DNA from 3 places in the Alistipes ihumii AP11 genome. Region 2 is predicted to be linked to each of the others. Evidence: riboswitches for the same ligand, from Rfam matches in the RefSeq annotation. Region 2 holds a riboswitch; each other region holds the start of a gene.
The links. Region 2 has a riboswitch for cobalamin ahead of accC (acetyl-CoA carboxylase biotin carboxylase subunit). Riboswitches for the same ligand answer to the same signal wherever they lie in the genome.
Positions count from the first base shown of each region.

Region 1: it holds a riboswitch for cobalamin, as region 2 does, so the genes downstream of both, NQ491_RS00310 (DUF5074 domain-containing protein) here and accC (acetyl-CoA carboxylase biotin carboxylase subunit) in region 2, are expected to answer to the same signal.
Region 3: it holds a riboswitch for cobalamin, as region 2 does, so the genes downstream of both, nrdD (anaerobic ribonucleoside-triphosphate reductase) here and accC (acetyl-CoA carboxylase biotin carboxylase subunit) in region 2, are expected to answer to the same signal.

Region 1 covers NZ_CP102294.1:71,435-74,687, reverse strand. Annotated here, with positions in the region: gene NQ491_RS00320 (peroxiredoxin) at 1-443, opposite strand, end outside; gene NQ491_RS00315 (hypothetical protein) at 521-691, opposite strand; cobalamin riboswitch at 1,016-1,255, shown strand; gene NQ491_RS00310 (DUF5074 domain-containing protein) at 1,389-3,128, shown strand; gene NQ491_RS00305 (Ig-like domain-containing protein) at 3,183-3,253, shown strand, end outside.
Region 2 covers NZ_CP102294.1:1,847,631-1,850,883, forward strand. Annotated here, with positions in the region: gene NQ491_RS07470 (peptidylprolyl isomerase) at 1-923, shown strand, start outside; cobalamin riboswitch at 1,353-1,549, shown strand; gene accC (acetyl-CoA carboxylase biotin carboxylase subunit) at 1,866-3,253, shown strand, end outside.
Region 3 covers NZ_CP102294.1:1,490,035-1,493,287, forward strand. Annotated here, with positions in the region: tRNA gene NQ491_RS06100 (tRNA-Tyr) at 1-23, opposite strand, end outside; tRNA gene NQ491_RS06105 (tRNA-Thr) at 104-177, opposite strand; gene NQ491_RS06110 (secondary thiamine-phosphate synthase enzyme YjbQ) at 616-1,026, shown strand; cobalamin riboswitch at 1,692-1,880, shown strand; gene nrdD (anaerobic ribonucleoside-triphosphate reductase) at 2,053-3,253, shown strand, end outside.

The sequences.
Region 1 (3,253 bases), 1.0 Mb from region 2:
ATCGCACGGATGACCGCGTCGGGATCGATAAAGAATACGGCACGGACGGCTTTCGTCCCGCTCTCGCCGGGATGAATCATACCGTACAGCGTAGCGACGTGCATCGAAACGTCGTCGATCAGCGGGAAGCGCACGTCGACGTTTTTCATGCCGTTGAACTCGATCCGCTCGCGAATCGTATGAAGCCATGCCAGATGGCTCGAGAGGCTGTCGACCGACAAACCGATCAATTGGCATCCGAGCCTTTCGAAATCGCGGGACATCGCCCCGAAAGTCATGAACTCGGACGTGCAGACCGGCGTGAAATCGGCCGGATGGCTGAAAAGAAGGACCCATTTGCCCTTGAAATCGTCGGGGAACCGGATCGGCCCCTGCGTTGTCGAAGCCGTGAAGGCGGGGGCTTTCTCCCCGATTCTCGGCACGGAGTGCGTTTGATTTTCCATAATTCCTTTTTTGATGATCGTATCCGACGGCGGGCGAACAGGGTCCTTGCAAAAAACGCTGCGACGGAACGGACGAATCACTCGGTTTCCGTTTCGTAGTCGTCGTACAGGTTGTTCAGTTCGAACCATGCGCTGTCGAGCTGCTGGTGCCACAGTTCCAATACCTCGTCCGGAGTATTCTCCGGCGCGCGGTCGATCCGCTTGCGCATCTCGGCTATTTCGTATTCGAGTTCTTCGCGTCTTCCCATATTCGTTTCCGCTCAATCGGGCGGAAAGCGATAACTTTTCACCCGGTCATACCGGCGGCTCCGCCGTCTCTACGCTCCGTACAAATCCCGTGCTAATCTGCCGCCGAGGCGGACGCAATCTTCTCCGTATAGCGCAAAAGCCTGAAACCGCCGAGAGGGGGATCGCACGGGCAGCCGTCGCCGAACGTTCCGCAACCCGAAAGGGAAAAAACCACCTTTCCGAACAAGCGGTCCGAGACCGGTCCGGCAACGGAATGCCGCCGCACATGTTGTCCGAAAAAGAAGAATATATCGGACTAAAAATGAAATATCTCCGAAAAAATACTATCTTTGCCTCGCAATGGTTTCCGAGACGGCGAATTCCGCTTCGCCGAGCAGGAATTAATAGGGAATGCCGTGCGAATCGGCAACAGTAACCGCTGCTGTATGTCTCTGCCCTGCGCCGGAAGAAGCGTCTTCTGCAGGGTCAAAAAGTTTTAAAATTTATGTCACTGGCGCCGCTGTCGTCGGGAAGGCTTTAAAACAGAGACGAGTCAGAAGACCTGCCTGAGCGAACGGATTTTACTTGCCTGCGGTTTATGGGTGGTAATCATTCGATGTCGCGCGCCGGCCGGCGCGTATCTTTCCGGAGGGTATTTCTCACCCGTACATCGCTTGCTGTAAAATCTCCATATCATTTTTAACCAAATTTACAGCAATGATGAAAAAGCTACTGTTCTGTTTTCTGGCCGCAGCGCTCGTGCTGACGTCGTGCTCGAAGGACGACTCGCTGCCGCTGCCCGAAGTCTCGAAGGTCGAGATCATCGGCGCGACCGAAGGCCAAATGAAAATCACGACGGGCCAGACCGTCGGCTTCTCGGTCGAGTGCGAAAACGTCGCGATCGACCGCTACGAATGGATCGTCAACGAAAAAATCGAAAGCGAAAGCGTTAGGTTCGACTTCACGCCTGCGCAGCGCGGCACGTACGATATTTCGGTCAATCTTTACAACGCCGACGGCGGAGTCACGACCAAACAGATCGGAGAGTTGCAGGTAGTCGATCCGGCTCCCGTCATCGCGTCGATCTCCTGCAACGACGAAGCGCTGAGCGACCCGGTCGAGGTGGCCGTGGGAACGGCTGTCAAGCTGACCGTCGAGGTATCGAACGTCGAAGTAGCGAGCTACGTATGGACGATCGACGGCGACACGGTCGAGACCGCTACCGGCGCGACGCTGGACATTCCGGTCTCCGACCGGAGCGGATCGCTGGCCGTTACCGTTTCGGCCGTCAATCTGGACGGGATCGCGTCGGAAGACTCGGCGTTTACGGTCAATTTCAACGGTCCCTACAAGAACGGGTTATGGATATTCGGCTCGACTGCCGGCGGACTGGGCTTTTTCGATCCGAGCGGCGAGGGAACGTTCTACGAGGATAACCTGTATACGACCGTCAACGGCGAAAGTACGGGCAGCACGAACGGAATCAACGACCTGAGCATTTACGACAACAAGCTCTATATCCTGATTCCGAATAACCAGTCCAACCGTTCGGCCGTCATCGCCTGCGACGCCCAGACGCTCAAGAAGGAAAAAATCATTACGGCCGAGGGCTTCGATCCCGCCACGCTTCAGTCCTCATCGGAAATCTACAATCTGCAGGTAATCGACACCAGCAAGTTCTATGTACTGTATAATTCAAGCAACGCCAATAACCAGACCGGCATCGGCGTGCTGAAGGTCGCTCCGGACGGAATGAATACGTTCACGACGATCGACGCCACATACGGTGCGGTCGGCGTCGACGGCCCGTGCTACTCGCACATGGTCAAGAACGGGAAATACATCATGGTCGGCAACGGTAACAAGATCGCGGTGATCGACACCGAAACCGACCAGGTAATCCGGACGATCGACGTGGACGAGGACCGTCAGGTCTGCGACGTCGTGAAGGGCCGCGACGGCAAATTCTACGCCGTAGTGGCGGGAAAAATCGACAAGACGGCAAATCCGTTCTGGATGTGGGGAACGACAGCCACTTCCTCCGCGTCGGTACTGACGATCGATCCGCAGACCTATGCGACGACCGAGCGGACGTTGGCGATAGAGGGGCTTCCGATGGTCAGCGTGGGCAACGGCCTGTACGGCTGCATGGCATGCGCCTCGGCGACAAGCGACGAGCTGTTCATCAAACAAGAGGGATATTCGGCCACCCAGATTTACCGGTACGACTGCCAAACAGGCAAAACGAGCGTTTTCGCCACGACGAGCCGATCGCTGGCCAAATACATGACCGCCACTCCCGATGGCCTGCTCTACGTTCCTACGACGGATTTCTATCACGTCTATACGGAAGTATACCGTATAAGCGACGGTACCCGAATGACCGGCGTCGAGTCCCGAATCGGCAAAGTCGCAGGCGATGGCGGCATCGTTTCGACCTACTCCTTCGCCGAATAACGGAACCGAACATCCATTCACAAGGCAAACGACACCATGCAATACACTGCGATAATGAATAAAATCCTTACTGCATTGACACTCATGCTCGCGGCAGGTCTCGCGGGCTGTTCAAAAGACGACGG
Region 2 (3,253 bases):
ACTCGAACGATCCCGGCTCGAAAAGCAAGGGCGGCGATCTGGGCGTCTTCGCCCCCTCGCAGATGGTTCCCGAATTCGGCGATGCGGTTCTCGCCAACGAAAAGGGGAAGGTCTTCACGGTCGATTCGCGTTTCGGAACGCACATCGCCGAGGTGACCTATCTGAGCAAACCGACCAAAAAAGTCCAGCTCGCAACGATCACCTACCGGATCGAGCCGAGCCAGACGACCCAGCAGGCAGTCTACGCGAACGCCAGCAAGTTTATCGCCGAGGCTCACGGTTCGTACGAGAACTTCGACAAGGCGGTCGCCTCGAACTCGCTGTCGAAACGCGTGGCCCGCATCCGCAATACCGACCGCAACCTCAACGGCATCGACAACTCGCGTGAAATCGTCCGCTGGGCTTTCAACGGAGAGAAAGGCGACGTTTCCGCGATCATGGATATCGACGGCAACTACATCGTCGCAGCAATCACCGGAGTGACGGCGGACGGCATCGCGCCGGTCGAATCCGTTTCGAAACAGATCGCCGATATCCTTCGCCTGAGGAAAAAGGGAGAAATGCTGTCGGAAGAACTGAGCGGGAAAGGCTCGCTCGCCGAAACCGCATCGAAACTGGAGACCGAGGTGAAGGAAGCCTCCGGCATCGAGTTCAACTCGTTCTATATCGAAGGAGTAGGGGTCGAGCCCAAGCTGATCGGAGCCGTGACGGGTGTCGAAGAGAGCGCCCAGTCGAAACCGGTCGCCGGTAATGCGGGCGTCTACCTGTTCGACGTCACTTCGCGCAGCGCCATAGAGACCGTCACGCCCGAAAGCGAGCGCGTACGCCTCGAAGCCAATGCGCAGGCATACATCATCGAGCGGGCCAATCAGGCGCTCGTAGATGCGATCGAGATCACCGACAACCGGGTGAAGTTCTTCTAACTTCCCGGGGGAAGATCTTATTCATTATCAGGAAAGCCGTCTCCCAGTGGACGGCTTTCCGTTTTTCCGGCGTACAAAGACATATACGGGTTGCCGCCGTCCGAAACTCCCCGAACAGCCGAGTGGGCAAGATTCGGCCCGGCAGCACCGGTTCCGCCGCTCTTTCCGCCGGAATCGCCCGATCCGTAAGCGCTTCTCCTTTGGCCCGCACCGCTCCGGGATATGCCGATATGCAACTCCGCCGGCTTTTACACTGAACGTGCGATCGATCGATCGGTCGGCCGCTCGGTCCGCTCCTATATCCCGGCCGGAACGGAAACTTGGAAATCTCAGAGGCATACACAGCATATGAATTATCAAAGCAAAATATCCCCCATTCGCGAAGAAGGCTGAAAACCGCCCGTTCTTTCTCGGATTAGGAAAAAATTAATACATTTGCCCCGGATCGGTTTGCCTTTCCGCACTCAAGGAAGTAGGCAATAATAGGGAATCGGGTGAAAGTCCCGGACAGTCCCGCTGCTGTGAGGTTCCGTTTCGTCCGACACGATCTGTCGCCACTGGCGCCGCGCCGGGAAGGCCGTCGGACGGGAACGAGTCAGAAGACCTGCCGGTTCGTTTCGCGTTTCGGAGCTTCGTGGGTTAGGCTCCGGAATATGCAGATCGTCAAGTCCGAGCGACAAAGGGTAGACCGAATGTCAGGTCCGTCTTTTGCAGAAGAGACGAAAAGGGTGATTGATCGGAGAGCGTGGTGACAACGGAGAATCGGAACAAGAACGGCCGGACGGGCAAGTCGCATCGGCCGGCGGAATACGGAGACGGTACGGAGCGGCTGCCGAACCGCACGGAAGTCGCGCCGTGTGCCGACTCGATTCCCGCGGCAGCTTTCCGTTCAGGCGGACCGGCGCCCGCGACGGACGGACAAGTCGAACCAAACTTGTTGTTATGATAAAAAAAATCGTGATTGCCAACCGGGGAGAAATCGCGGTGCGCGTGATTCGCTCGTGTCGCGAGATGGGTATCAGCCCGGTGGCGCTGTTCTCGGAAGCCGACCGGCTGTCGAGGCATGTGATGCTCGCCGACGAGGCTTATTGCATCGGCGGAGCCGCCTCGAAAGAGAGCTACCTGAACATCGACCGGATCATCCGCGTGGCCCTGGCCTGCGGAGCGGACGCCGTGCATCCCGGCTACGGATTTCTGTCGGAGAACGCCGACTTCGCACGCCGGTGCGCCGAGGCGGGGCTCGTGTTCATCGGCCCCCGGCCCGAAACGATCGACGCGATGGGAGACAAGATCTCGGCCCGCAGGAAAATGATCGAGGCCGGCGTTCCGGTCGTTCCGGGCACGCAGGAGAACCTGTCCGGAGCCGACGAAGCCGTCGAGGCCTGCCGCCGCATCGGCTTTCCGGTCATGCTGAAAGCGTCGCAGGGCGGCGGCGGCAAGGGAATGCGTCTGGCGCGGTCCGAGGACGAGGTCCGCGAGGCTTTCGTGGCGGCACGCTCCGAGGCGGTGGCCTCGTTCGGCGACGGAACGATCTACATCGAACGCTTCGTCGAAGAGCCTCACCATATCGAGTTCCAGATTCTGGGCGATACGCACGGAAACGTGATCCACCTGTGCGACCGGGAGTGCTCGGTACAGCGCAGACATCAGAAAATCGTCGAGGAGAGCCCGTCCCCGTTTCTGACGCCGGAACTGCGCGAGAGGATGGGCGCCGACGCCGTGGCCGCGGCCCGGGCCGTCGGATACGTCGGAGCAGGCACGATCGAGTTTCTGGTGGACAAGCACCGCAACTACTATTTTCTGGAGATGAATACCCGTTTGCAGGTCGAGCATCCGATCACCGAGGAGGTGACGGGCGTCGATCTGGTCCGCGAGCAGATACGCATCGCAGCGGGCGAGCCGCTGTCGCTCGCGCAGCCCGACATCGTGCAGCGGGGCCATGCGATCGAATGCCGGGTCTGCGCCGAGGATGCGGCCGCCGGGTTCATGCCGTCGCCGGGTCCGGTAAGACAACTATCGGAACCCGGAGGTCCGGGCGTACGCATCGACGGATACGTCTACGAAGGATACGATATCCCTATCCACTACGACCCGATGATCTCCAAACTGATCGTGCACGCCGACACCCGTGAGCGAGCGATCGCGCGGATGCGCCGCGCTTTGGACGAGTACCGGATCACCGGTGTCAAAACGAACATCGGCTACCTGAGCTCCATTCTCGGCGTGCCCGACTTCGAGCGCGGGTCGTACGACACGTCGTTTCTGGAAAAGAACGCCGTCCTGCTCGGCTCCGCCGCTCCGCAACAGGACGAACGAACCGAGGATCTGGC
Region 3 (3,253 bases), 360 kb from region 2:
TTTGGCCACTCTGGTATCCGCCCGATACTCGAATTTCAAGAACTTGTTTCCGCCGACTCTTTCCGCTCCCCTCTCGCGGCCCGGAAAGACGTCGTCGCCACCGAGCCGATGGAGGGATTCGAACCCCCGACCAGCTGATTACAAATCAGCTGCTCTGGCCAACTGAGCTACATCGGCAGTTCACAGCATTTTAGGGTTGGCAAAAGTACGAATAATTTCTTAATGCACAAACGGAATGCACTAAAAATTTAACCGTCTCGGCTAAATTCCCTTCGCCTCACCGGATAATCGCGCAATTACTGAGCGCAAATCGGCTTCAAATATACAACGGATTTTTGGAATAACGAAATTTTTCATACAAAACACGCGCTGCGGAATCAAAATTGTAACATTTTATCCACATTTCCCGCACGGATTGCGACGCAATCGCGACCGAAAGCCCCGGAGTCCCGCCGCATTCCCGGAATAAAGCGTTAATTTTGCAGAAAGGTTTCCGTCGGGAGAAACATTTGCATAACGCTCCGACAGAAATTTCCCTCCCGCGCAGGAAGACAGCCGGCAAAAACGGCACTCCTCCGCCCTCGGGAAAATACGATCATAAACCTTTCTTGCCCTATGGTATCGCAAACCGAGTTCTCGTTGCGCCCCCGTCCGCGCGGTTGCCATCTGGTAACCGACGAAATTCTCGCGCAACTGCCTCCGCTGCCCCGCGCGGGGTTGCTCCACCTGTTCCTGCAGCACACTTCCGCCGCCCTGACGATCAACGAAAACGCCGACCCGGACGTGCGCTCCGACATGGCCTCCGTGTTCGACCGCCTGATCCGCGAACGCGAGCCCTATTACGCTCACACGCTCGAAGGCGACGACGACATGCCGGCGCACGCCAAATCGACGCTCGCCGGCGTATCGCTGACGATCCCGATTACGGCCGGCCGGCCGAATCTCGGTCTGTGGCAGGGCATCTACCTGTGCGAGTTCCGCAATCACGGCGGCGCACGCAGGATCGTCGCCACGGTCGTTGGCTGACAGAACGCATAAGCACTTGTCCTGTTACAATCCGAATAAATATCGGATCGACGTTTTCAGGTAAATTTGTTTTTTTTCCAATTCACAATACATTGCGTTTCTCGAAAAGCTTCCCGGTCAAAGGTTATGGCACGAGTGAATCCGCCGGTCTTCCGTCGAGCCGGTGCGGAAGCACGATGTGTCGGACACCTCTGGCACTCTCGAAAGCCATGATCTCAGGACCCGTAAAAATCCTTCGGCAAACAGATTTTCCTTAGCGGTCAGCCCGCTGTCGAATATCCCTTTATCAATTTACAAAGGCGAGAGAAGCAAGTTATTTTATTTTCATCGGCAAATTTTATCCGGTAGCAGGAAACCGGCCGGCGATCTGAAATCTCTCGCCCGGACATGCCGAAAGGGCGGTTCGTTCGAGGCAGGGACCGCCTCCGAGCCAGCGGACTTCCGAAGCTCTCCCGGCTCCGGCAAGGCACGGGAACGCCGTGTTCGCCCGCCGAAACAGCGAGCCCGGCCGCAGCCCGGACATTTTTGCAGGTCCCGGTCCGCCGACCGGCACAAAACCGTACGCAATCATCCGTTTATCGAAAAATTGAAAGACGAATCCCGTAATTGTTGATAAAAAGTCGATACTTTGCACGGACCTGACCGGAGCCGGGCCGGATTTGTGCCTACCTTTACATTGTTTCGGCGGCGCGACGCTTCGCGCCCGAAAGAGGGAACGCCGTGAAATTCGGCGACAGTACCCGCTGCTGTGATTCCCGCCGAACCGAGGGCAACAGGCCACTGCAAATCCGTTTGCGGGAAGGCGCCCAAGGGAAGGGATCAGTCAGAAGACCTGCCGGACACGAGAAACGAATTTCCGCCTTCGGGAGTTAAGGCAAGGAGACACCGACGCGGACCGGTGCGGTCTGCTCGCGCGCAGACGCGCCTCCCCCTCCTCCCCAGTTTTTCCGCAAGGCAGATTTCCGTTTTTCGGTCGCGGGCTTGGCCCCCGGCAAACGACATGCAACGAACAAAAACGATACTGCAATGAACGGAACCAGTTTCAACATCGTCAAACGGGACGGCAAGCACGAACCTTTTTCGATGGACAAAATCACGGCGGCCATCGAAAAGGCATTCCGCTCCGTGGGCCAGACACCGACCGCGGAAACGCTCGGCAAGCTGACCTCCTGCCTTTACATCCACGAGGGGACGAGCGTGGAGGAAATCCAGAATCAGGTCGAGCTGACGCTGATGAGCCACGGCTACTACGGCGTCGCCAAGTCCTTCATCATCTACCGGCAGCAGCATTTCGAGGACCGCGAGGTACGCGACAAGCTCGCCTTTCTGGTCGACTACTGCAACGCCGAGAATCCGGCTACGGGCAGCAAGTACGACGCGAACGCGAACGTCGAGAACAAGAACATCGCCACGCTGATCGGCGAGCTCCCCAAGCGCAACTTCATCCGGCTGAACCGCCGGCTGCTGTGCGACCGGATCAAAGAGATGTACGGCCGCGAGATGGCCGACAGTTACATCGAGCTGCTCGACCGGCATTTCATCTACAAGAACGACGAGACGAGCATGGCCAACTACTGCGCCAGCATCACGATGTACCCTTGGCTCGTCGGCGGGACGATCTCGATCGGCGGCAACTCGACCAAGCCGACGAACCTGAAATCGTTCTGCGGAGGATTCGTCAACATGGTCTTCATCGTCAGCAGCATGCTCAGCGGCGCTTGCGCGACGCCCGAGTTCCTGATGTACCTGAACTACTTCATCGGGCAGGAGTACGGCCCGGACTATTACCGCGATCCGGATCGCGTCGTCGACCTGTCGCTCAAGCGCCGTACGCTCGACAAGGTCATCACCGATTGCTTCGAGCAAGTCGTCTACTCGATCAACCAGCCGACCGGCGCGCGGAATTTCCAAGCCGTTTTCTGGAACATCGCCTACTACGACCGCTACTATTTCGAGAGCCTGTTCGGCAACTTTTTCTTCCCCGACGGATCGCGGCCCGACTGGGATTCGCTCGACTGGCTGCAGCGCCGCTTCATGCGCTGGTTCAACGACGAGCGGACCAAGACGGTGCTCACCTTTCCCGTCGAGACGATGGCCCTGCTGTCCGAGAACGGCGACGTAAAGGACAAGGAATACGGCGAGCTGACGGCCGAGATGTATGCGGCGGGCCACTCGTTCTTCACCTACATGAGCGACAATGCCGACTCGCTGAGCAGCTGTTGCCGGC